3 regions of the Saccharopolyspora phatthalungensis genome follow, and region 3 is predicted to be linked to each of the others. Evidence: riboswitches for the same ligand, from Rfam matches in the RefSeq annotation. Region 3 holds a riboswitch; each other region holds the start of a gene.
What was found. Region 3 has a riboswitch for thiamine pyrophosphate ahead of thiC (phosphomethylpyrimidine synthase ThiC). Riboswitches for the same ligand answer to the same signal wherever they lie in the genome.

Region 1 (7,816 bases), 790 kb from region 3:
ACGCCGCGAGCCGTTGTCCGAAGTCGGCGTCGTCGACGCCGATGACGGCCGCCTCGGACACCTCCGGCAGGCGCGCGATGGCGTCCTCGGTTTCCTTGGGATAGACGTTCTCGCCCCCGGAGATGATCATGTCGTCTTCCCGGCCGACGACGAACAGCCGCCCGGCGGCGTCGATGCGCCCGAGGTCGCCGGTGGACATCAGGCCGTCGCGGGACTCGCGGCTGCTGCCGTTGGTGTAGCCCTCGAAGACCATGTCGTTGCCCACGAAGATCCGCCCGGTCGCGCCGCGCCGGACCGGGGTGCCGTCGTCGCCGAGGATCCGCACGGTCGTCCCGCGCGGCGGTCGGCCCGCAGTGCCCGGTGCGGCGCGCAGGTCCTGCGGTGTCGCGATGCTTACCCAGGACACCTCGGTGGATCCGTAGAGATTGAACAGGACGGGTCCGAAGGCGTGCTGGAATCTGGTGGCCAGGTCGGCGGGGAGGGCCGATCCGCTGCTCACCACGATGCGCAGCGCGCTGTGGTCGTACTTGGTGCGGATCTGTTCGGGGAGGTCGAGGATGCGCTGGAGCATCACCGGCACCGCGAACATCGACGTGCACTGGTTGCGTTGGGCCGCGGAAAGCGCTTGTTCGGGGTCGAACTTGCGGCGCATCACCTGGGTCGCGCCGAGCACGGCGCCGAGTTGGAACGCCGCGAGGCCCCAGGTGTGGAATAGCGGCGCGCTCACCAGCAACCGTTCCCCGCTGCGCAGCGGCACGCGGGAAAGGATCGACGCCGCGGGTGCCAGGCCCGGCGGGTCGGGGCGGCGCGCGCCCTTCGGGGTTCCGGTGGTGCCGGAGGTCAGCACGATCATGCGCGATTGCCGGGTCGGCCGGGTCGGCCGCTGCGCCGAGGAGATGGCGATCAGGTTTTCCAGCGTGTCGTGGCGGGTGGTGCCGTCGGTCCACGCCAGCACGGCGTCGATGCCTTCGGGCAGGTCCGGCAGGTGGGTACGGAATTCGGCGTCCAGCACCAGCAGCCCCACCCGCTGTTCGGTGATCACGTCGTTGAGCTGCTGAGTGCTCAGGCCGGTGTTGAGCAGCACCACGTCCACGCCGAGCTTGGCCGCGGCGACGATCGTTTCGACCGGTCCGTGGTGGTTGCGGCACAGCACGCCGATCCGGGTGCCACGCGGGATGCGGTCGCGCAGGCCGTTGGCGAGCCGGGTGGTGCGCTGCGCGAGTTCGGCGTAGCTGAGTGCACCGCGCTCGTCGATCACCGCCGGGCGATCGGGGTGGCGCACGGCGCCTACCGCGAAGCCGAGCGGTGGGGTGATGCCCCAGCGTCGCCAGGCGAGGATGATCCGCAGCAGCTTGTCCGGTCGAAGCGGGCGGATCACGCCTTGTCTTGCCAGGACGAACACCGTGTGCAGACCCGGCGTCACGCGCCGGAGCAGGGCAGCCGACCGTTGCCTCAACGTGCTCACGCAGTCACCTCTCGGTCGCCAGGTTACCGCGAGTAGATGCTGGCGCGAGCGCTGTGGCCTGTGGAAGACCGAATGGTGCGCGAGCGTGCTACCGGGTGTGCGGCGAACGGACCTTTCGCCTCGTCCGGCGGCGCGAACAAGCCGTTCGATCCCAACGCCAGGCGCAGGTAGGGCCGTGGGCGCCTCGAGGCATGGTTGGCCCCGAGGCGCCCACGGCCGACCTCACTCGAGCGCGGCCGCCTGCACGATCGCATCTCGCAGAGCAGCACGCAGCCTGCCCACCTCCAGCGGGGACAGCACCGCGGTCTCACCCGGCGGCGCGACCACCACGACATTCCCCTGGTTGACGATTACCGACATGTCCCGGCGCCTGCCGGCGACATCGCGGCAGCTCACGTGCCACTGCTTGGTGGACTCCACGATCCCCAGCCTCCCTCGTGCAGTCCGCGCGTTCTGCCTCCCACGCGCGGTGTCGTTCAAGGGACGCGACCGAGCATGATCCGTGACGGCGAATCATCAGATCAGCCACTCAAGATGATCCAAGTCACACCGTAACGGGCCTTAAAGTCACGAAGGGTGACCGCAGTCTCCTTGGGTACAGTTTCCTCGGACACTGCGGTCACCCTGTGAGTTCGGCAAGGGGCGGCTCAGACCGGGCGGACGACGAGTCCCTTCGGTTCGGCCGTGAAGGTGACCGCGCCTTCTTCGAAGTCGGCGATCGGCAGTTCATCGCGAACCAGCCGATGCGGCGCGTCGAAGGCCTCCACCCGGACCTGGGCGGTGGTCAGGGTGCGCTCCGGGAAATCCACGCCGCCGACCTGCACCCGCAGTTCGCCCTCGTGCACCGTGAGGGTCAACCAGCCGCCGGGGACCGTCAGCTGCTCCCCGTCGTGCGTCAGCGTCAACCGACTTGCGGCGGGGTCCTCGGAGCGCACGGCGACATGCGAGATCGCGACGTCGCGTTGGCCCGAGTCGTCGGCGAGGGCGATCACGTCCCGCTTGACCTCCTCGGCCCGGCCGTCGCCGGGTTTCGGGGTGAGCACCGGGGCGTGCAGCTCCGCGGCCAGCCGGTATGGCTGCCACGAACCGGCACCGACCAGGTTGACCACGGCGGTGATCTCGACATCGGCCAGCAGCCGATCGCTGCCCGGAGCCGGTGTTACCTCGACCGCGGCGACACCCCGTCGGTTCAGCAGCTCCCGCAGTGCCTTGGCGCGCTGCCTGCTGTTGCGGTCGAATCCGCGGGTGATCGCCACCGTCCCCGAGCCGGCGGCCGCCACGGCGGCTTCGGTCAGGTCCGCCAGCGGGGCCCAGATCCGGGCGGGATTCTCTGGGCGCTGTCGGCGGGAACGGGCGAAGCTCGGAGCATCGGTCGTGGTTTCCATCAGTTCCCACCTTAGTCCGCGAGGAAGGTTCACCTTGCCTTCCGGTGGGTGCCTTCTCGATGTGAAATCGATCGCTGTGTCGATCCACTTGGCCGGACGAGCACGGATGGCGCCGCGCTCGGCATCGGAGTGGCTCGGCGGCCGAATGGTCTCGTCGCGAGATAACCCGTGGCCCACATCGATGACGGGCATGGTCCCGGGGCGTCTCCGGTTGTTAGGTTGGTGGAAGTGACGCGGGGTGCCCGACAACTGCCGGGCTGAGAACAGACCCGTTGAACCTGACCTAGCTCGTACTAGCGGAGGGACGTCATGGTTCCCAATGTGCTGACCATCGCCGGCACCGATCCCAGCGGTGGCGCCGGTGTGCAAGCCGATCTGAAAGCCTTTTCCGCGCACGGCGCCTATGGCATGTCCGTGATCACCGCGCTGGTCGCGCAGACCACCACGGGGGTCTCGGAGGTGCACGAGGTCCCGCCGGAGTTCATCACCGCCCAGCTCGTCACGTTGCTCGACGACGTGCGGGTGGACGCAGTCAAGATCGGCATGCTTGCCAACGCCGAGGTGATTCGCGCGGTGATCGGGGTGCTCGACCGCTATGCGCCGCCGCACGTCGTGCTCGACCCGGTGATGGTCGCCAAGAGCGGTGACCGGCTGCTCGCAGCCGAGGCGGTCAACGTGCTGCGCGACGAGTTGCTGCCGCGGGTCGATCTGATCACCCCGAACCTGCCGGAGGCCGCCGACCTGCTGGGCGAGCCGGAGATCACCGACCCCGACGACATGCCCGCGCAGGCCGAGCGGCTGGCCCGGCTGGGCGCCAAGCAGGTGCTGCTCAAGGGCGGCCACCTCGACGGTCTGTCCAGTGTGGACCTGCTCTATGGCGACGGGGTGGCGGAATTCCTGTCCAGCGAGCGAGTGGCGACCACCAACGACCACGGCACCGGTTGCACGCTCTCGGCGGCGATCGCCGCGCTGCGGCCGCAGCGCCCGGATTGGCTCGAAGCGGTGCGTGAAGCCAAGGAGTACCTGACCGAGGCGCTGCGCGCGTCCGAGCGACTGGACGTCGGCCACGGCCACGGCCCAGTGCACCACTTCCACCACTGGTGGTAACGAGGTTTCCACGGGGCTAGGGCGCGTGAGCGCCTTACGGTGCCGCAGCACCCGAAGTGCTCACAGGCCCGGGTCGCGCATCACCGGCCAAGACACTGACATGCCACGAGAGGTTCCGATGAGCAAGCTGCCTGCCCCGCCCGCCGATGGTTTCTGCGCCCGGGCCTGGGCGAACACCGCCGATCTACAGCAGGCGATCGTCGAGCACCCATTCAACGCCGCACTCACCGACGGCACCCTGGACCGGGATCGCTTCGCCTTCTACATCGTGCAGGACGCGCGCTACCTCGTCGGTTTCGCGCAGACACTGGCCGCCGCCGCGGCGCGGGCCGACAATGCCGAGGACGCCGCTTTCCTGGCCGGTGCCGCGCAGGGCGCGCTGATCGAGGAGCGCCGGTTGCACGCCGGATACGTCGCGGAGTTCGGTTTGTCCGACACCGAGATCGCCGGGATCGACACGTCCCCGTCCTGCCTCGCCTACACCTCGTACCTGCGGGCGAACGCGCTGACCGAACCGTATCCGGTGCTGCTGGCGGCGATCCTGCCGTGCTTCTGGGTGTACCAGCACGTCGGCACCACGATTCTGGAGGCCACCGGCGGCGCCGGGGATCACCCGTATCAGGCGTGGATCCAGACCTACGCCGACGACGAGTTCGCCGAGGCGGTGCTTGCCGCGCGCGACCTGACCGACCGGGTTGCCAAGAGCATGGATGCCGAGATGCAGCAGCGGATGCTTCAGGCGTTCACCCGCGCCACCGAGTACGAGTGGCTGTTCTGGAACAGCGCCTGGATCAAGGAAGAGTGGCCGACTGCCGGTTTCCTGAAGTAAACGCGAAATCCGTTGCGGGACCAGCAAGATCCCCGTTCGGGTGCTGTGATTCGGCGCAAGTGACGCGTCGCTAATAGCGGCACGAGCTGGAGCGATGTGCTCAGTGGACGCCCGTCCGGGCGAGGGGCAAATGTGGGTTCTTCCCACCGTGGACGGAGTTTCGAGGGCATTGGGCACTTCTGTTCTGATCGTCCTGTTGGGCATGCTGGTGCCCGTGCTCGCGGCCGCGCCCTTCTACATCGCCGACCGTCGGCGGGAGCGGGCGGCCGTCGAGGACGACGAGTAGGTCAGCTCCCGTAGATCGAGGCCGCGAGTTCTTCCTTGGATTTCTTGAGTTCTCGCAGCGCGTCCGCGGCGAACCCACCGCTGGTCGGCATGGCCGGGATCCGCAGGCCCTCGCTGAGCGCCCAGCCCGAGCCACGGTCGATCAGCGAGCGGTGCTTGTTGGTGTAGTAGCCGGAGTTGATCGATACCGCGACCCCGCGAGCCCCGGCCGCGGCAGCCATCAGGTGCAGGTGGAACCGGCTGGACAGCCAGCGCTGCTCGGCCGCCGCGGGCAGCCCGGAGTTCATGATCTCGGCGAACGGGTAGAACCGGGCGCCCGGCAGGTCGTGTTCCACCAGCGCGAAGACCTCCCGGTCCACGCGCGGGATGCCCTCGACGATGCCGACCTGTTCCGGCCGCACGCCCCACTCGCCGAGCGTGTCAAGCAGGAACCCGGCCAGCGCGGGCACCGACACGTCGAGCAGGTCCGACTGCAGGCACACCATGAACTCGCGCAGGTCGTCGTCCCGGTACAGGCCGGGTTCGACGCCGAAGAACATGTCGTCGCCGGTGAGGGTCGCCGAGCCGGCCAGCGACGCCGACGGTTCGTCGCGCACGTCGACGACCGTGAACTGGGCGGCGAGGTTGCGCAGCAGCGGTTCCGCCTCGGCCGCGACCGGCCACAGGCCCTGCCCGGTCATCACCGCCCGGCCGCCGGATCGGCGCGTCGCCGCGACGGCCGCCGCGAGCAGGCCGATGTGCCGCGGCCAGATGCCGTTGATGAACCCGCCGCCGATGATGTGCACCAGGTCGGCGCGGGCGGCCAGCTCGATGCCCGCCACCCAGCGCGGCGCCAGCCCCGGGTTGTTGAATGCGTGCTGCACGAACGACGCCACCTCCCACGGCCCGTCCGACGGGGCGGCCCAGCACAGCCGCCAGCAGGTGTCGGTGAACCGGACCCGCGGATGCAGGTGGCCGAGCATGACCTCGCTCGGGCCGGGGTTGGGGCAGTCCACCCAGATCTCGCTGTCCGGTGCGACGCGCGCTAGGTGCTTCAGCCAGGCGGCGGCGATGATTTCGTCCCCGTAGTTCGGGTGGCCGGTGGTGGCGACTAAGTAGATGGTGGGAGGGTTACTCAACGGTGGGGCTCCAGCCTTCTGGGTGCCGAGTCCTTTCGAACGTAGCAACGCCGAAGCCGCGGTCGCCGGGACGAGTGATCTCCGGCACCGCGCCGCCACCGCCGGTAATGCTGGGCTGACTTTTTGGGAGGCTGTTGATGATCCGTTCGCAGGCGACGGTGGGCACCGACAAACCGGCTCGCTACGCCAAGCAGTTGTCCTCGCACCTGGGCCGTCGGTGCTCGGTGACCGAAGAAGCCGACGGTATCCGGATCGCGCTGCCCGCCGACGGCGGCGGGGGCAGCTGTCTGCTGGTCAACGAGCCGGACGCGCTGGCGCTGCACGCCGAAGCAGACAGCGCCGAGCTGCTCGACCGAGTGCAGGACGTGATCGGCCGCCATCTCGAACGTTTCGGCCAGCGTGACGGCCTGAAGGTCGACTGGATGAACGACTGAGTATTAGTAGCCGGGCGATCCACTGACTGCGAGGATCGGCTGGTTATGCCTGCTCAACGGCACTTCGACGGCAGGCGGGCGGCGTCAGTCGCGAGGCGATCCCCGGCTCATTCCTTGCTGATTTCGTCGCGGAGCCGGGCCAGGCGCTGCCGGGATCGGTTGAACTTGGCTTCGAAGTTCTTCGCGAACAGGTCCGTGGGCAGCACCGGAATCTGCACCGGCTCGGCTGACCGCTGCTGCGGCGCGACCGGCACCGGCCGAGGTGCCTCTGGCGCGGTCTCAGGCTTGGCCAGCGCCGGTTGAGCGTCGGTGCTCGGCTCGCGGGCGACGACCTTCGGCGTCGCCGGAGAGCGCAGCGCGTGCTTGCCGATCGGTGCGGCTGCGGCGTCGGAGATGCCGCTCTCGGCAAGACGTCGGTTCGCCCGGGAAAGCAACGGCCAGAAGATCAGCGTGGCCATTGCGAAACCGGTTACGAACATCAGCACGAGCAAATCCACTAGGGGCTCCGATCAGTTCCGCCGCGCGGGGCCGGGTTTGGGGGCAGTGCCGTTGGTGTGCTGTCGCTCGATGGGAATGGTGTACGTCTGCACGTCGTCGCGCTGTTCGGGCAGCCGAACGGACTGTTGTTCGACCGGCTCGACGGGCTCGGAATCGCCGTCGGCCGTGAGTTCCGTTGCAAAGTCGTGGTTGCGCAGGCTGGCCACGGAGGCGTCCAGCGTCTGCCGGGCGTTGTCCATTGCGGACAGCACCGCGTTTTGCAGCTCCTCCAGCTGCTGCCGCTTGGTGCGGACCTCTTCCAGTGTCGTCAACCGCATCCGCTCGGATTCGGCGTCCAGCTGGCTGCACTGCCGCCGGGTGTCGGTGATCAGCTCGTCGGCTTCTTCCTGTGCTATCGACATGGTCCGCTTGTACTCGTTGCGGATGTTCTGCCGCAGTCGCTGTTCCCGGGTGCGCAGGTCGCTGACCTTCTGGTCGTGCTCGCGGTGCAGCCGGGCGCGCCGCGACTCGACGTCTGTGACGAGCTCATTGCACTCGTTGCGCAGCTCGCTGGCGGCCTGCTCGGCCGCGCTGAGCAGTTCGCGCGCCTCGGTTTCGGCGGTGCCCCGGATGGTGTCGGCATGGCGTTTAGCCTGGTCACGAAGGGTCTGCACTTCGTCTTCGGCGATCGAGAGCATGTTTTGCACCCGCTGGGA
Region 2 (7,816 bases), 4.1 Mb from region 3:
ATATCCACCGCGGCGTACCTGGCCGGCGGCACCAACCTGGTCGATCTGATGAAGCTTGAGGTCGCGGTGCCCGACCTGCTCGTCGACGTCCGGCGGCTCACCTCCGACCGGATCGACCTGCACCCCGACTTCGTGCGCATCGGCGCTTCGGTCACCAACAGCGCCCTGGCCGCCGATCCGGCCATCCGCGAGCGCTTCCCGATGCTGTCGCAGGCGGTGCTCGCGGGCGCGTCCGGGCAGCTGCGAAACCTCGCCACCGCCGGCGGGAACCTGTTGCAGCGGACCAGATGCGTGTACTTCCAGGACGTCACGACACCGTGCAACAAGCGGGAACCGGGGACGGGCTGCTCGGCGCGGAAAGGTTTCCACCGCGAGCACGCGATACTCGGTTCCTCCGAGTCATGCATCGCCACGCATCCGTCCGACATGGCAGTGGCGCTGGTCGCCCTCGACGCGGTAGTGAACACCCAGGGACCGCGCGGGCCACGAGCGATTCCACTGGTCGGACTGCATCGGCTGCCCGGTGATCACCCCGAGCGCGACACGGTTCTGGAGCATGGGGAGCTCATCACCTCGATCGACATCCCGTCACTGGGCTTCGCGACGAACTCCCGGTACCGCAAGGCACGCGACCGCGCGTCCTACGCGTTCGCGCTGGTGTCGGTGGCCGCCGCGCTGGACGTGGCCGACGGCGAGGTGCGCGACGTCCGGCTGGCGCTGGGCGGTGTCGCGCACAAGCCGTGGCGCGCGACTCGGGCCGAGACATCGCTGCGCGGGGTTAGCGCGACCGCGGAGGCTTTCCGCGAGGCAGCGGAGGCGGAACTCGCCGACGCCCGCCCCTTGCCAGACAACGAGTTCAAGATCCCGCTGGCGCGCAACATGATCGTCGGCATCCTCACCGAGCTCGCGGAGGCGCGGCGATGACCGTCACGACCAGCCTGATAGGCGCACCGGTCGACCGCATCGACGGCGCCGAGAAGGTCCGGGGCGCCGCGCTGTACGCCGCCGAGCACCCGGTCGAGCGGCCGGTGTACGTGTTCCCATTGCAGGCCGCCATCGCACTGGGCCGGGTCACCGGCATCGACGCCTCGGCGGCGATCGCCGAACCGGATGTGGTGGACGTGCTGACCCACGAGAACGCGCCCCGGCTGGCCTCGGCCCAGGACGCCGAACTGGCGATCCTACAGTCGCCCGAGGTCGCCTTCCGCGGGCAGTTCATCGGCGCGGTGCTGGCCGAAACCGCTGAAGTCGCACGGCGCGCGGCGAGCCTGGTGCGGCTGAGTTACGAACAGCTCACCCATGACGTCGAGCTCCACCCGGCCCGTGCGGACCTGGTCCGGCCCGGCGAGGTCAACGGCGGCTTCCCGACCGACACCGCCGATGGGGATGTGGACGGCGCACTGGCCACCGCGGCGGTCGTCCTCGACGCCACCTACACCACCCCGCAGGAGCACAACAATCCGCTGGAGCCGCACACCACCATCGCGATGTGGACCGACGACGAGCTCACCCTCTACGACTCTACCCAGGGCGTGCACTGGGTGCGCGACGCCATCGCGACGCTGTTCGGCCTGGATCCGGAGTCGGTCCACGTGGTGTGCCCGCACGCCGGTGGCGGATTCGGCTCGAAGGGGCTGCCGCACGCGCACGTGGTGCTGGCCGCGATGGCCGCGCGGCTCGTCACCCCGCGCCCGGCGAAGCTTGTGCTGACCCGACAGCAGATGTTCTCGGTGGTCGGCTACCGCACCGGCACCATTCAGCGGATCCGCCTCGGCAGCGACTCGACCGGACAGTTGACCGCGATCAGCCACGACGTGGTGGAGCAGACCTCCCGCATCAAGGAGTTCGCCGAGCAGACCGCCGTGCCGACTCGCGTCATGTACGCCGCACCGAACCGCCGCACCACCCACCGGCTCGCCGAACTCGACGTTCCGGCGCCGACGTGGATGCGGGCCCCAGGGGAGGCACCGGGCATGTTCGGGCTGGAGGTCGCCGTGGACGAGATGGCGATCGCCTGCGGGCTGGACCCCATTGAGTTCCGCATCCGCAACGAACCGGACACCGATCCCGAAACCGGTCGGCCGTTCTCCAGCCGGAACCTGGTCGCCTGCCTGCAAGAGGGAGCTCGGCGGTTCGGCTGGCCGGAGCGGAACCCGAGACCGCGCACCCACCGCGACGGGCCCTGGCTGGTGGGCACCGGCGTGGCCGCCTCGACCTATCCGGTGTTCAGCATGCCGGGCTCGCGCGCCACCATCCGGGCCCGGCCGGACGGCCGGTACCGGGTGCTCATCGGGGCCGCCGACATCGGCACCGGGGCCTGGACCGCGCTGACCCAGATCGCCGCCGACGCGCTGGACGTCGAGATGTCCGACGTGATGCTGAGCATCGGCGACACCGACCTGCCGTATGCCTCCGGCGCCGGCGGCTCGACCGGGATCATGTGCTGGGGCTCGGCGATCGTGGACGCGGCGCGCAAGCTGCGTGCGGAACTGCCCATCGGGGAACCGATCCCGGACGAGGGCGTGGAGATCACCGGGACGCTCCCGGACAACCCGTACGCGGGTCAGCTGGCCATGCACAGCTTCGGTGCGCAGTTCGCCGAGGTCAAGGTGCACACCGGCACCGGGGAGGTGCGGGTACCGCGGCTGCTGGGGATCTTCGCGATCGGCCAGATGATCAACGCCAAGACCGGCCGCTCACAGCTGCTCGGTGGAATGACCATGGGGCTGTCGATGGCGCTGCACGAGCACAGCGTCGTGGACCCCCGGTTCGGTCACGTGGTCAACCACGACTTCGCGGAGTACCACATCCCGACCAATGCCGATATCGGCAGCATCGAGGCGGACTGGATCGACGAGCACGACCCGTACGTGAACCCGATGGGAGCCAAGGGAATCGGTGAGATCGGCATCGTGGGCACCGCGGCGGCGATAGCCAACGCCGCGTATCACGCCACCGGGATCCGAGTCCGGGACGTTCCCATCACCCTGGACAAGTTCCTGGCCTGACCAGCTGAAATGTGGCCTCGCGGCTACCCGCCGCTGCCGTAGGGCCGGGTGAGGATTTCCAGGATGTGGCCGTCGGGGTCGTCGAAGTAGACGCCACGGCCGCCGTCCCGGGTGTTGATCCGCCCGGGCTCCTGATGCCTCGGACCCGCCCAGTACGCCAGCTCCTGCGCCTTGATCCGCCCGAAGATCTCGTCGAACTCCTCCTCGCTGATCAGGAACGCATAGTGCTGCGGGACGATCGCGTCCCCGGTCTCCAGGTAGTCCAGGGACACGTCGTTGCCGGTCTGCACACACATGAACGGACCGAAGGGCTCCGGGGCCGGCAGGCCGAGCAGGTCGGCCAGGAACCGTGCGCCGGCGACCTTGTCCGAGGTGGCGACGATCGTGTGGTTGAGCTGAACGGACATCGGTTTGCTCGCTTTCACTCGTCGTACTGCCGTATCCCCGAGGTTAGGAGCTCTACCAAGGTCGAGGTCAATGCACACCGGTGCCGGAATCAACCGGCGCATCGCTCATCCGGGTGGCCAATGGCCGGATCGGGTACCCGCCGGCATACCGTGTGGTCGAAGTCCGCGGAAACGATCATGCGACGTTCCCGCCGTCGACGTTCTGGCGCTGGTCCGCCGACATTTTCTCGTCGAGGGCCCCTTGGCCGATTCGTGGTGAGCAGGCCCACCTGCTCATCGCTCACCTGATCGAGGTAGGGTGTCGCCGACATATCCACGCGGGAGCTCGGGCGCACCGGGCTGAGAGGGTGGCACCGCCGCGCCACCGACCGCTGAACCTGTCCGGATAATGCCGGCGTAGGGAGCTGTTGATGGCGCTTGACGTCGAACGTTCCGAAGTTCCGCACACCCTCGATGAACCGGCGCCCAGGACGTTGGGCGTGCTCGACCAGGGTGCGTTCTGGGGCAATCTCGGCGTGAGCCTGCTCGGTTTCAGCGGCGCGCTGGCAGTGCTCGCACCGAGCGGCGTGCCGCAGCTTTCCTTCCTCGCCGCCGTCACGGCGTGCGTGGTCGGCACGGTGCTGGGCAGCATCATGGTCGGCATCGCGGCGATTCCCGGTGCGCGCACCGGCGCGCCATCGATGATGTTGCTGCGCGGGCTTTTCGGCACCAAGTTGTCGTACCTGCCGACCGTGCTGAACATCCTGCAACTGGTCGGCTGGGGGACCTTCGAGCTGCTGGTGATCGCGCAGGGCGCGGAGGCGCTGTTCGGCGGCGGCCCGCAATGGTTGTACGTGCTGGTGGCCGGGGTGCTGACCACCGCGCTCACGTTGCGCCCACTCGGTGCCCTGCGCCTGCTGCGTCGTTACGTCAGCATCGCCGTGGCGATCGCGATGGTGTACTTCTTCGTCCAGTTGCTGCGTCACCCGCTGCCGGACATGAACACCGGCTCCTGGCAGGGGTTCTGGCCCGGCGCGGACGCCGCGCTGGCGGTCGCGGTGTCCTGGATCCCGGTCGCCTCGGACTACTCCCGGCACTCGAAGTCCGCGGCGGGCGCCTTCACCGCCGCGACGCTGGGTTATTCGGTCACCCAGATCGCTTGCTACCTGCTGGGCTTGCTCGGGTTGGCGATGGTCGGCGGTGATGCGGACAAGGCGTTCGATCCGCTGCTGGCGGTGCCGCTCGGGGTGATCTTCTTCGGGATCCTGGTGCTGCGCGAGGTCGACCAGTCCTTCGCCGACATCTACTCGACCGCGGTGTCGATCCAGAACCTGCGGCCCAGCACGGACCGCCGGCTACTGAGCCTGGGCGTCGGCGCGATGACGACGCTGTTGGCGCTGACGCTGGACATCTCCCAGTTCTCAAACTTCCTGCTGCTGATCGGATCGGTGTTCGTGCCGATGTTCGGCGTGCTGGCGGTCGACTACTTCGCGCATGGCCGCCGCCGGACCTGGGACCTGTCGCAGCGCGCACCGTCTCGCTGGGGAATGCTGGTGGCCTGGCTGCTCGGCTTCGCGGTGTTCCAACTGATCAACCCCGGCGAGCTCGGCTGGTGGTCGAAGCTCTGGACCGATGTGCAGGCCGTGCTGGGCTTCACCCCGCCGACCTGGATGAGCGCCTCCATCGCGTCCTTCCTCACCGCCGCCCTGGCGGCCGGGGTCATCGGTGCTTTCCGCCGCCGCTGATCCGTTCGGCTCGACGGACTGACCCGGCATGATTGCATTCCCAAATCGGTTGGCTGTGCGCGGAAACGAAGCCCGCTGCCGAACACCAGTGGTCGGCATGCTCCTGCGGACTCGACCGGGGCCGGCCCGGTCGAGTCCGCAGGGTCCCGCTGCTCAGTGATCCCGGTGGGTCATCAGCTGGGCCAAGGCACTGAGTTCTTCGGCCGCACGTGGGGTCGGGTCCGAGCGGCGCAAGTCGCTCAGGGCGGCGGCCAGAAGCTCGTCGGCCTGGTTCCGGCTCCAGGTGCGGCCGCCTGCCAACGCGATCAGCTCGGCGGATTGGGCCAGATCGCTGCCGGACAGCGGCTGCTCGCGGAGGTAGAGACTGGCCAGCCGCTGACCGGCCGTGGTGCCGGAGGTCAGCGCGGACACTACCGGAAGGGACTTCTTGCGGGTGCGCAGGTCGGAGAACACCGGTTTGCCGGTGATCGCCGGATCGCCCCAGATGCCCAACAGGTCGTCGATGTGTTGGAACGCCAGCCCAAGCCGCTCGCCGAAGCTGCGCAGCCGGGCGATCTGCTCGGTCGTGCCGCCGCCGAACAATGCGCCGAGCGCGCAGGCGCAGCCCAGCAGTGCGGCGGTTTTGTCGTGGGCCATCCGCTGGCATTCGGCCAGCTCCACGTTGGGCCGGTCCTCGAAGGCGAGGTCCGCGGTCTGACCGTTGATCAGGTTCAGCACGGCGGTGCTCAGCGTTCGTATCGCAGCGGCCGCTTTGGGATGTTTGCACGAGCTCAAGACATCGGAAGCCAACGACAGCATCGCGTCGCCGGCGAGGATGGCTGGTCCACTGCCGAACACCGTCCACGCCGTGGGGCGGTGTCTCCTGGTGACGTCACCGTCCAGCACATCGTCGTGCAGCAGCGAGAAGTTGTGCACCAACTCCACCGCGACGGCGGCGGGCACCGCGACCGCGGGATCGCCACCGACAGCGGTGGCCGCGAGCAGCACCATCGTGGGCCGCAACGCCTTACCCCGGTCGGCGCGAACCGGATTGCCGTGCTCGTCCCACCAACCGAGGTGGTATCCGGAGACCTGCTGCATCCGGGTGGGCAACCGGTCGACCGCGGCCCGCAGGGCGGGCTCGACCATCGCACGGCTACGTGTCAAAGCTTCGTAGGCCGCACCCGCCTTATTGGCATCCTGCTGCATGGTGGCCATGCGATTTCCCTTCGACCAGAGGACTTGTTGAACCGGGGTCGTCCTGCGCGGTGGTGCCGGTTACGACCTCCCGCGGGGAGTTGCTGTCGCGTTTCCACTGGGGGATTTGCGGTAGTGGGCGGGGCCGATCGGCCCCGCCGCTTTGGAAATCGAGATACAGAACAGGGATCAGCGGGCGATTTCGACGCGTTCGAGGACGCCGAGCGCGTCCGGGACCAGTACCGCGGCCGAGAAGTAGGCGCTGACCAGGTAGGAGATCACCGCCTGGTCGTTGATGCCCATGAACCGGACGTTGAGGCCGGGCTGGTACTCGTCGGGGATGCCGGTCTGCCGGAGGCCGACGACCCCGTGGTCCTCCTCGCCGGTGCGCATCGCCAGGATCGAACTCGTGCCGCTGTCGCTGATCGGGATCTTGTCGCTGGGCAGGAACGGCACGCCCCGCCAGGCGTGCACCTGGCGGTCCTGGACCTCGGTGGTCTGCGGGTAGATGCCGCGGCGATTGCACTCCCGGCCGAACGCGGCGATGGTTCGGGGGTGGGCCAGGAAGAACCGCGTCTTGCGGCGGCGGGAGAGCAGTTCGTCGAGGTCGTCGGGGGTGGGCGGGCCGCTGCGGGTGTGGATGCGCTGGCGGAGGTCGGCGTTGTGTAGCAGGCCGAAGTCGCGGTTGTTGATCAGCTCGTGCTCTTGTCGTTCGCGCAGCGCTTCGATGGTCAGCCGCAGCTGTTGCTCGGTCTGGTTCATCGGCTGGTTGTAGAGGTCGGCAACGCGGGTGTGCACGCGCAGAACCGTTTGTGCCACGCTGAGTTCGTACTCCCGGGGCGCCAGTTCGTAGTCCACATAGGTTCCGGCCAGTGTGGGCTCGCCGGCGTGCCCGGAGGCGATATCGATGGCGGCTTCACCGTGTTTGTTCTGTGGCGGCGCGGGATTGTCGTGGTTGTTGGCGATGTGCGCCCGCAGCCGGTCGAACTGGTTGTTCAACTCCTGCAACGCCTGGGTGGTCAGTGTGAGGGTGATGCACTGGGTGACCGCCTTGTACGTGTGGTCCCAAGTGTATTGATGAGGGGCCAACACCCGGGCGCCGAAGAATTCGCCATCGGCGAGCACGCTGAGCACGGTGTCGTCGCCGTACTCGCCGGCGCCGATCTTGTTGACCTTGCCGTGCGCGATGAGCACGACCTCGTCCGCTGATTGCCCGGCGGTCGCGATCACCTGACCCGGCTCGAACTCGCGCTGCACGAACCGGTCGGCCAACGCGCCCAGCACCGAGTCGTCGTCGAAACCGCGCAGCAGCGGCAGTTCGGCGAGTTCCTGCGGGATGACGCGAACATCGGAACCGGTGTTCGTGAAGGTGATCCGCCCGTCCCCGACGGCGTAGGTCAACCGGCGGTTGACCCGATACGTGCCCGCCGAGACGTCCATCCACGGCAGCATTCGAAGCAGCCATCGTGAGGTGGTGCCCTGCATCTGCGGCTGGGATTTG
Region 3 (7,816 bases):
GCCGCAGCAGCGGCTCGCCGCTGCGGGAAGCGGCGACGGGATCCACGACGAACGGCGTGCGCGCGTCGCGGCCGATGCCATGTTTGTCGCAGGCGTCCAGGACCGCCTCGATGGTGGCGGCCGAGGCCAGCACGCCGGTCTTCGCCGCGTCCACCCCGATGTCCGAGGCGACCGCCTCGACCTGCGCGGCCACGGTCTCCGGCGGGATCTCCACAAGTCCGGTGACGCCGACGGTGTTCTGCACCGTCACTGCGGTGACCGCGGTCATGCCGTGCACGCCGCAGGCGAAGAAGGTGCGCAGGTCCGCGTGCATTCCCGCGCTGCCGCCGGAGTCCGACCCGGCGATGGTCAGGGCGGTCGGCGGCGCGGTGTCGTTCGCGGGCCGAACTTCGTGCCCGGCCGAGGTCTCGTGCATCCGGTTCATGTTACGGCCCCGATCCTGCCGGGCATCCCTGGCGATTTCAACGGAAATCAACCCGCCGATTTCCCTTGAAATCGCCAGCCCCAGTGCCTTAGTCGGCGATGGGGAGGTACACCTTGCCGCCGGTGCCCGCGAACTCCGCGGACTTCTCTTGCATGCCCGCCTCGATCGCCTCGACGCTGGTGAGCCCGCGTTCCTCGGCGAACTTCCGGATGTCCTGGGTGATCTTCATCGAGCAGAACTTCGGCCCGCACATCGAGCAGAAATGCGCGGTCTTGGCCGGTTCGGCGGGCAGCGTCTCGTCGTGGAAGGCGCGCGCGGTGTCCGGGTCCAGCGCCAGGTTGAACTGGTCGGTCCAGCGGAACTCGAACCGCGCCTTGGACAGCGCGTCGTCCCACTCCTGCGCGCGCGGGTGACCCTTGGCCAGGTCGGCGGCGTGCGCGGCGATCTTGTAGGTGATCACGCCGGTCTTGACGTCGTCCCGGTTCGGCAGCCCGAGGTGCTCTTTCGGGGTGACGTAGCAGAGCATCGCGGTGCCCGCCTGGGCGATCATCGCCGCGCCGATCCCGGACGTGATGTGGTCGTAGGCGGGGGCGATGTCGGTGGTCAGCGGGCCGAGCGTGTAGAACGGCGCTGCACCGCACAGCTCCTCTTCCAACCGCACGTTCTCGGCGATCTTGTGCATCGGCACGTGCCCGGGGCCCTCGATCATCACCTGCACCTCGTGCTCGCGGGCGATGTGGGTGAGCTCACCGAGGGTCTCCAGTTCGGCGAATTGCGCGCGGTCGTTGGCGTCCGCGATGGACCCGGGTCGCAGGCCGTCGCCGAGGGAGAACGTGACGTCGTAGGCACGCAGGATCTCGCACAGCTCGCCGAAGTGCGTGTACAGGAAGCTCTCCCGGTGGTGCGCCAGGCACCACGCGGCCATGATCGACCCGCCCCGGGAGACAATGCCGGTGACCCGGTTCGCGGTCAGCGGCACGTAGCGCAGCAGTACCCCGGCGTGCACGGTCATGTAGTCCACGCCCTGCTCGCACTGCTCGATCACGGTGTCGCGGTAGACCTCCCAGGTCAGCGCGGCCGGATCGCCATTGACCTTCTCCAGCGCCTGGTAGATCGGCACGGTGCCGATCGGCACCGGCGAGTTGCGCAGGATCCGCTCCCGCGTCTCGTGGATCCGCTTGCCGGTGGACAGGTCCATCACGGTGTCGGCGCCCCACCGGGTGGCCCACACCATCTTCTCCACCTCCTCCTCGACCGAGGAGGTCACCGCGGAGTTGCCGATGTTGGCGTTAACCTTCACCAGGAACTTCTTGCCGATGATCATCGGCTCGCTCTCCGGGTGGCAGCGGTTGGCCGGGATCACCGCCCGGCCGCTGGCCACCTCGTCGCGGACCAGCTCGGGCGGCATGCCCTCGCGGGTGGCGATGTACTCCATTTCCCGTGTGATGACACCGGCTTTGGCCCAGCCGAGCTGGGTCCGGTGCTCCCGGCCGTCGGCCCATCCCGCCCGCATCCGATGAAGTCCACTGTGGACGTCGACGGTGGCGTTCTCGTCGGTGTACGGCCCGGAGGTGTCGTACACGTCGAGGTGTTCGCCATTGGTCAACTCGATGCGGCGGAATGGCACTTGCAGGCCGGACTCGGTGCCGCGGAACACCTTCCGGGAGCCGCTGATCGGCCCGGTGGTGATCTCGGTGCCGTTGTCGGACGCGTTCGGACGCACGTCGGCCACTGCCATCCACTCCCTACGCCGGCATTACCCGGTCAGGTTCATGCGGTCGGCGGCCCCGGAGTTCTCCAGCCGCCCTCTCAGCCCGCTGTTGGTGCGAGCTCCCGCGGTGTTGGTTTGTCGCGGCAGAGGCTAGCCGCATCGCTGTCGGGCTGCCAACCCCCCATTTGCCCGGATGACGGCAGCGCGGTGTGCCACTGCGCTCGTGACCAGGAAGATCGTAAAGCTTCCCGATTGCACATGTCTGCCGACAGGGTCGAGCGGCCCGAGCCGGACCTCATGCCGAACACCAAGGGTTTCTGATTACTACTCGCCTTCGGCGAACGGGTCGCCGACCTCCGCCGGGTTCCAGGACAGGCCGGGCACGCCCCAGCGGTTTCGCCTGATCATTTTCTTCGCCGCCCGCACGTGGCGGCCGACCAGCCGGTCCAGGTACACATAACCGTCCAGGTGGTCGGTCTCGTGTTGCAGGCAGCGGGCGAAGAGGCCGGTCCCCTCCACTTCGACCGACTTTCCGTCCACATCGGACCCGGTGACCTTCGCCCAACTCGCCCGGCCGGTCGGGTAGGACTCGCCGGGCACCGACAGGCAACCCTCCCAGTCCTCCTCCGGGTCCGGCATGGTCTGCGGAATCTCGGAGGTCGTCAGCTCCGGGTTGACCACCACGCCGCGGTGCTGGACCCCGTCGTCGTCTGGGCAGTCGTAGACGAACAACCGCAGGTCGACGCCGATCTGGTTGGCCGCCAGCCCGACTCCGTTCGCGGCGGCCATCGTCTCGAACATGTCGCCGACAAGGGTGTGCAGTTCGTCGTCGAACCGCTCCACCGGACGGGTGGGGGTGTGCAGCACCGGGTCGCCGACGACACGAATCGGGTGAACAGCCATGAGCGGGACTTTAGCGGTTTCGCCGCCCGGCCCGGCAAGGGCTCTTGCCTGCTGCCCGCCGGTGTGATCCGCTCACGCCGGGCATCTCGGCATGGTGTAATTAAGGAGGAATCACAGCCATGTGATTACGGCGAACCCGGGGAGTCCCGAATCGCGAGGCGAGGAGTCAGATGGACGCCGCCCAAATGCTGACCGCGCGGGAGATCGCTCGTCAGTGCAAGCAACTGGCGCGCCTGCAACAACGGCAGAATTCATCGGAATCGACATCCGGTCGGCGCCTGCGACTCGCCGAGCCGGTCACCCAGCCGATCGAGCGGATCGTCGAAACGCCGCTGCCGCCGCGGCCGTCGGTGCCCGATGGCGATCTCGATGACCGGGCCCGGGGCATCTTGGCCTTTGAGTCGCAGTGGTGGAAGCGGGAAGGCGTCAAGGAGCGCGCGATCCGCGAGCTGTTCGACATGTCGCCGTCGCGCTACTACCAACTGCTGAACGCGTTGCTGGACAGTCCGGCCGCCGTGCGGACAGACCCTATGCTGATCAAACGGCTGCGCAAGGCGCGGGCGGTTCGGCAGCGCGCGCGGGCCGCCCAACGACTGGGAATCGAGTTGCACTGATGACTTCAGGGGAACCGTCCACCGGGCCCACCAGGGCCAAGATCATCGGATACGGTCTGATCGGAGTCGGTGCGGTCGCGGGCGTCTTCGGCATCGCCACGCTGGTTTCCGGCGGTGACACCACGAACTCCGCCCGGCCGCTGCCCCCGGTCGGCAATCCGCCGCCGATCACCTCGGTGGTCCGGAACCCGCCCACCGAGACCGCCGTGGTGCCGCCCGTCGCCAGCGCGCCGCCGGTAGCCTCGCCGCCACCAGCCACACAGGACAGTCCGCCGCCCGCGCCGCCGCAAGGCACGCACAATCAGGACGTGCCGGTCGGGTCCGGCAATGCGACGGCCAAGATCGTGGTGCGGGTTTACAACAACAGCACCATCAGCGGCTTGGCGCACCGGGCCGCGGAGGACTTCCGGCGAGCCGGGTATGAGGTGCCGGAGATCGGCAACTACCCGATGGGGCGCATTCCCACCACGACGGTGTACTTCCGTCCCGGCACCGCCGAGGAGCGGCAGGCGCAGGAGCTGGCCGCCCGCTTCGGGGCGCGTGCCGAACCCCGCTTCGAAGGCATCCAGGACGCCACACCGGGCCTGATCGCCATCATCACCAACGACTACAAGGGCATCGCCAACACGAAGTGAACGGCCGGGATGTCGGCCGCGAACCGTTCATTGCTGCCGTGTCTTGGCGTAGGACTCCAGGGACGCGAGCTGTGCCGGGTCTAGGGACGGGCGGACCGCCTTGCGGGCGGTGGCCAGGTGGGCGGCGGAAACCTCGGCTGCGGAAAGGGATTCGCGCATCGCGGTGAGCGCCGCTTCCCGGATCAGGGCCGCGCAATCCGCTGCCGAGTAGTCGTCGAGTTCCTCGGCCAGCGCGGCGAGGTCCACATCGGACGCCAGCGGCGTGTTCTTCGCCGCTGCTCGCAGGATCGCTTCGCGGGCCGTCGCATCCGGCGGTGGGACGTAGACCAAGCGCTCCAGGCGGCCGGGGCGGAGCAACGCCGGGTCGACCAGTTCCGGTCGGTTCGTCGCGCCGAGCACGACCACGTCCCGCATCGGCTCCACGCCATCGAGCTCGGTCAGCAGCGCCGCCACCACTCGGTCGGCCACACCGGAGTCGGACGACTGCCCGCGACGCGGCGCCAGCGCATCTACCTCGTCGAGGAAAACCAAGGCCGGGGCGGCGTTGGCGGCTCGCAGGAACAGCTCGCGCACCGCGCGCTCGGACTCGCCGACCCATTTGTCCATCAGCTCTGCGCCCTTGACCGCCAGCACGTTCAGCCGCCCGCTGCCGGCCAGCGCACGCACCAGGTAGGTCTTGCCGCAGCCCGGTGGCCCGTACAGCAGCACGCCGCGCGGCGGCTCCACTCCGAGCCGGGTGAACGAATCCGGGTACTGCAACGGCCACAGCACCGTCTCGGTGAGCGACTGCTTCACCTCGGCCATGTCTCCGACGTCGTCCAGCGTCAGCCCGCCGGTCTGCAGATTGTCCGATGTGGACATCGAGATCGGCCGGACCGAGGACAGCGCGTCCAGCAGGTCCTGCTGCCGGATGCGGGGATCGGCGGTGTCGTCCCGGTGGCGCAACGCGGCGCCGACGGCCGCTTCCCGGCACAACGCCACCAGATCGGCGACGACGAATCCCGGGGCCCGCTCGGCGACCTCGGCCAGCTTGACGTCCGCGGCCAACGGCGCGTTGCGCAGCAGCACCCGGAGCAGATCCGTGCGGGTGGCGTCGTCGGGGAGCCCAAGGGTGAGTTCCCGGTCCACCAGGCCCGGCTCCCGCAGCCGGGGGTCGATCGCCTGCGGTTGCGAGCTGGTGACGACCAGAGCGAGCCGATCGGTGCCGATCGCGCCGCGGATCGCGTCGAGCGCCACGGTGGCCAGCGGCGGCGGCTCGCTGCCGGGTAGCAGGCTCTCGACGTCGGTCAGCAGCAGCACGCGATTCCCGCCCGCAGTGGTGGCGCGGGTGATCGCGTCTTGGAGGTGTTGGGCTGCGGCGCGCGGTTCGAGCGCGGCGATGCTGGGCGCGGCGAGTTCCACGAGCTCCGCGCCGATCGCGTTGGTCACCGCGCGGGCGAGGGTGGCTTTGCCGACTCCGGCCGGGCCGCTGAGCAGCACGCCGAGGCGCGGTTCGGCGCCGAGGCGCCGCAGCAGTTCGGGCTGGTCGAAGGCCAGCCGGAGCCACTCCGCCAGCCGTTTAGCGCTGTCGCGGGAGCCGACGAGGTCCGCGACCGGGACCGCCGGCTCGACTTGCTTGGCGTGCTCGGCTGGCTCGGTGGGTGCCGGATGCGGGGCGGCTGGCGCTGCTATCGGTGCGGATGCTGCTGCTGCCGCCGTCGCCCCGTTGCGCCACTCGACCACCGTGGAGGGTTGCACGGCTACCGCCCCGGGCGGCTCGGTGGCTGCGATGGTGATCAGTTCGTTGGTCCAGGTGATGCCGATGGCACTGGCGAGCTTGCGGCGTACCTCGCCGGCGTTCGCAGTGCTCGCCGGGGCGACGTCCTGCGGCAGCAGCGACACCGTGTCGCCGGTCTCGAAAACCTTGCCGGTCAACGCCAAGCGCACCGTCTCGGGTGCGACGGTGGCGCGCGCCAGCTGCGAGCCCGCGATGCTCACCCGCTTCGCGACCGCGACCTGCACGGGCGAGACGCCCACCTCGGCACCTTCGGTCAGACCCAGGTTCATCAACGCCACGTCGTCGAGCAGTAGCACGCCGGTCGGGGTGCCCGGGGCGGACGCGGCGGCCAGCGCCACGGTGACCCGGGCGCCGATGAGCTGCACGGCGTTCCACTGCCGCAATCCCAACGCGTCGAGCACCTCGGGGTGCAGGCGCACCACCCCGCGCCGGGTGTCCTTGGCGGACGGCGACAACCGAGCGGTCAACGTAATCGACGGCACGCCGCGAGCTTAACCGTGGTGGGGCCCATCGTGAGGTGGGTGATTTCAAGGGAAAGCGGCGGGTTGATTTCCCTTGAAAACGCCGTTAACGCGGTGCGCCGTCGTTCCGGCTGCCGTTCCGGCTGCGCCGCAGCTCCAGCCGCCGCCAGCTGCGCCGCAGGCCGTCCGGGTGGCTGTAGCGCCGGGACAGCCGCACGCGCCGTGCGGCACCCGCCACGCGGCGTCGCAGGGGCGGGCGCAGGCCGAGGCGACGCTGGGTGCGCCGCCGGATCGCGCGCCGCTCCCGTGGCGGCGCTCCCCACGCCTCCGGGTGCTTGGCCAGCCAGTTGTGCCGGTAGACCGCGTAGGGAATGTGCAGCAGGTAGATCACCAAGACGATGGCCAGCGAGATCAGCGGGAACATGATGACCCCCGCGGCCAGCAGCGCGACCAGCACCAGCAGCGGTGCGGCGGCCTTCGGCGGCACCTTGACGGTCTTCAGGGACAGCGTGGGCACTCGGCTGACGGCCAGCGCCGCGATCAGCACCATCCACACCATCACCGCGTTCTGGTTCGCCCACCAGCCCGGGTGGCCGAAGTGCGCGGTCAGGACCAGCGGCAGCAGGGCGAGCAGCCCCGCCGCCGGGGCGGGCACCCCGACGAAGAACTCCTTGGCATACAGAGGTTGTTCGGTGTCGTCGAGCAGCGTGTTGAACCGCGCCAGGCGCAGCACCATGCACACCGCGAAGATCAGCGCGACCACCCAGCCGGCCCGGTTGTCCTGCAACTGCCACGCATACAGCGTCAACGCCGGGGCCACGCCGAAGGACATCGCGTCGGACAGCGAGTCGAGTTCGGCGCCCATCTTGGAGGTGGCGTCGAGCAGCCGGGCGATCCGCCCGTCGAGGCCGTCGAGCACGGCCGCGACCGCGACCGCCGCGATCGCGCCGTAGAGCTGGGCGTTGAGCGCGAACTGGACCGCGGACAGTCCGGCGCACATCGCCAGCACGGTGATCGCGTTGGGCAGCAGCCGGACGCCGGGGGTGGTGCGCACGCTCATGAGGTGCGCTTCCCCTGCGGCAACTCGGCTAGGGCGGTTTCCCCGCCGATGGTGCGCTGGCCGGGCTCGACCAGGATCCGGCTGCCAGTCGGCACGTAGAGATCAACCCGGGAGCCGAACCGGATCAGGCCGTAGGTGCTGCCGGCCCGCAGCACGTCCCCTTCGGAGACGGAGCAGACGATGCGCCGCGCCACGAGCCCGGCGATCTGCACCACGGCGACCTGGGTGCCG

Region 1: linked by a shared signal. The riboswitch ahead of thiD (bifunctional hydroxymethylpyrimidine kinase/phosphomethylpyrimidine kinase) and the one ahead of thiC (phosphomethylpyrimidine synthase ThiC) in region 3 are both predicted to bind thiamine pyrophosphate.
Region 2: linked by a shared signal. The riboswitch ahead of BJ970_RS26045 (purine-cytosine permease family protein) and the one ahead of thiC (phosphomethylpyrimidine synthase ThiC) in region 3 are both predicted to bind thiamine pyrophosphate.

Annotation. Positions count from the first base shown of each region.
Region 1 is NZ_JACHIW010000001.1:778,376-786,191, reverse strand. It holds gene BJ970_RS03400 (AMP-binding protein) at 1-1,465, opposite strand, end outside; gene BJ970_RS03395 (hypothetical protein) at 1,688-1,894, opposite strand; gene BJ970_RS03390 (hypothetical protein) at 2,113-2,850, opposite strand; TPP riboswitch at 3,075-3,172, shown strand; gene thiD (bifunctional hydroxymethylpyrimidine kinase/phosphomethylpyrimidine kinase) at 3,160-3,957, shown strand; gene tenA (thiaminase II) at 4,076-4,786, shown strand; gene BJ970_RS03375 (polysaccharide pyruvyl transferase family protein) at 5,074-6,189, opposite strand; gene BJ970_RS03370 (DUF2218 domain-containing protein) at 6,327-6,623, shown strand; gene BJ970_RS03365 (dihydrolipoyllysine-residue succinyltransferase component of 2-oxoglutarate dehydrogenase complex) at 6,731-7,120, opposite strand; gene BJ970_RS03360 (hypothetical protein) at 7,133-7,816, opposite strand, start outside.
Region 2 is NZ_JACHIW010000001.1:5,684,342-5,692,157, forward strand. It holds gene BJ970_RS26030 (FAD binding domain-containing protein) at 1-924, shown strand, start outside; gene BJ970_RS26035 (xanthine dehydrogenase family protein molybdopterin-binding subunit) at 921-3,008, shown strand; gene BJ970_RS26040 (VOC family protein) at 3,032-3,415, opposite strand; TPP riboswitch at 3,723-3,835, shown strand; gene BJ970_RS26045 (purine-cytosine permease family protein) at 3,826-5,139, shown strand; gene BJ970_RS26050 (family 2 encapsulin nanocompartment cargo protein polyprenyl transferase) at 5,293-6,336, opposite strand; gene BJ970_RS26055 (family 2B encapsulin nanocompartment shell protein) at 6,505-7,816, opposite strand, start outside.
Region 3 is NZ_JACHIW010000001.1:1,567,106-1,574,921, reverse strand. It holds gene thiD (bifunctional hydroxymethylpyrimidine kinase/phosphomethylpyrimidine kinase) at 1-415, opposite strand, end outside; gene thiC (phosphomethylpyrimidine synthase ThiC) at 513-2,162, opposite strand; TPP riboswitch at 2,150-2,271, opposite strand; gene BJ970_RS06955 (peptide deformylase) at 2,460-3,038, opposite strand; gene BJ970_RS37665 (DUF3263 domain-containing protein) at 3,371-3,652, shown strand; gene BJ970_RS06945 (LytR C-terminal domain-containing protein) at 3,652-4,287, shown strand; gene BJ970_RS06940 (AAA family ATPase) at 4,315-6,546, opposite strand; gene pssA (CDP-diacylglycerol--serine O-phosphatidyltransferase) at 6,632-7,585, opposite strand; gene BJ970_RS06930 (phosphatidylserine decarboxylase) at 7,582-7,816, opposite strand, start outside.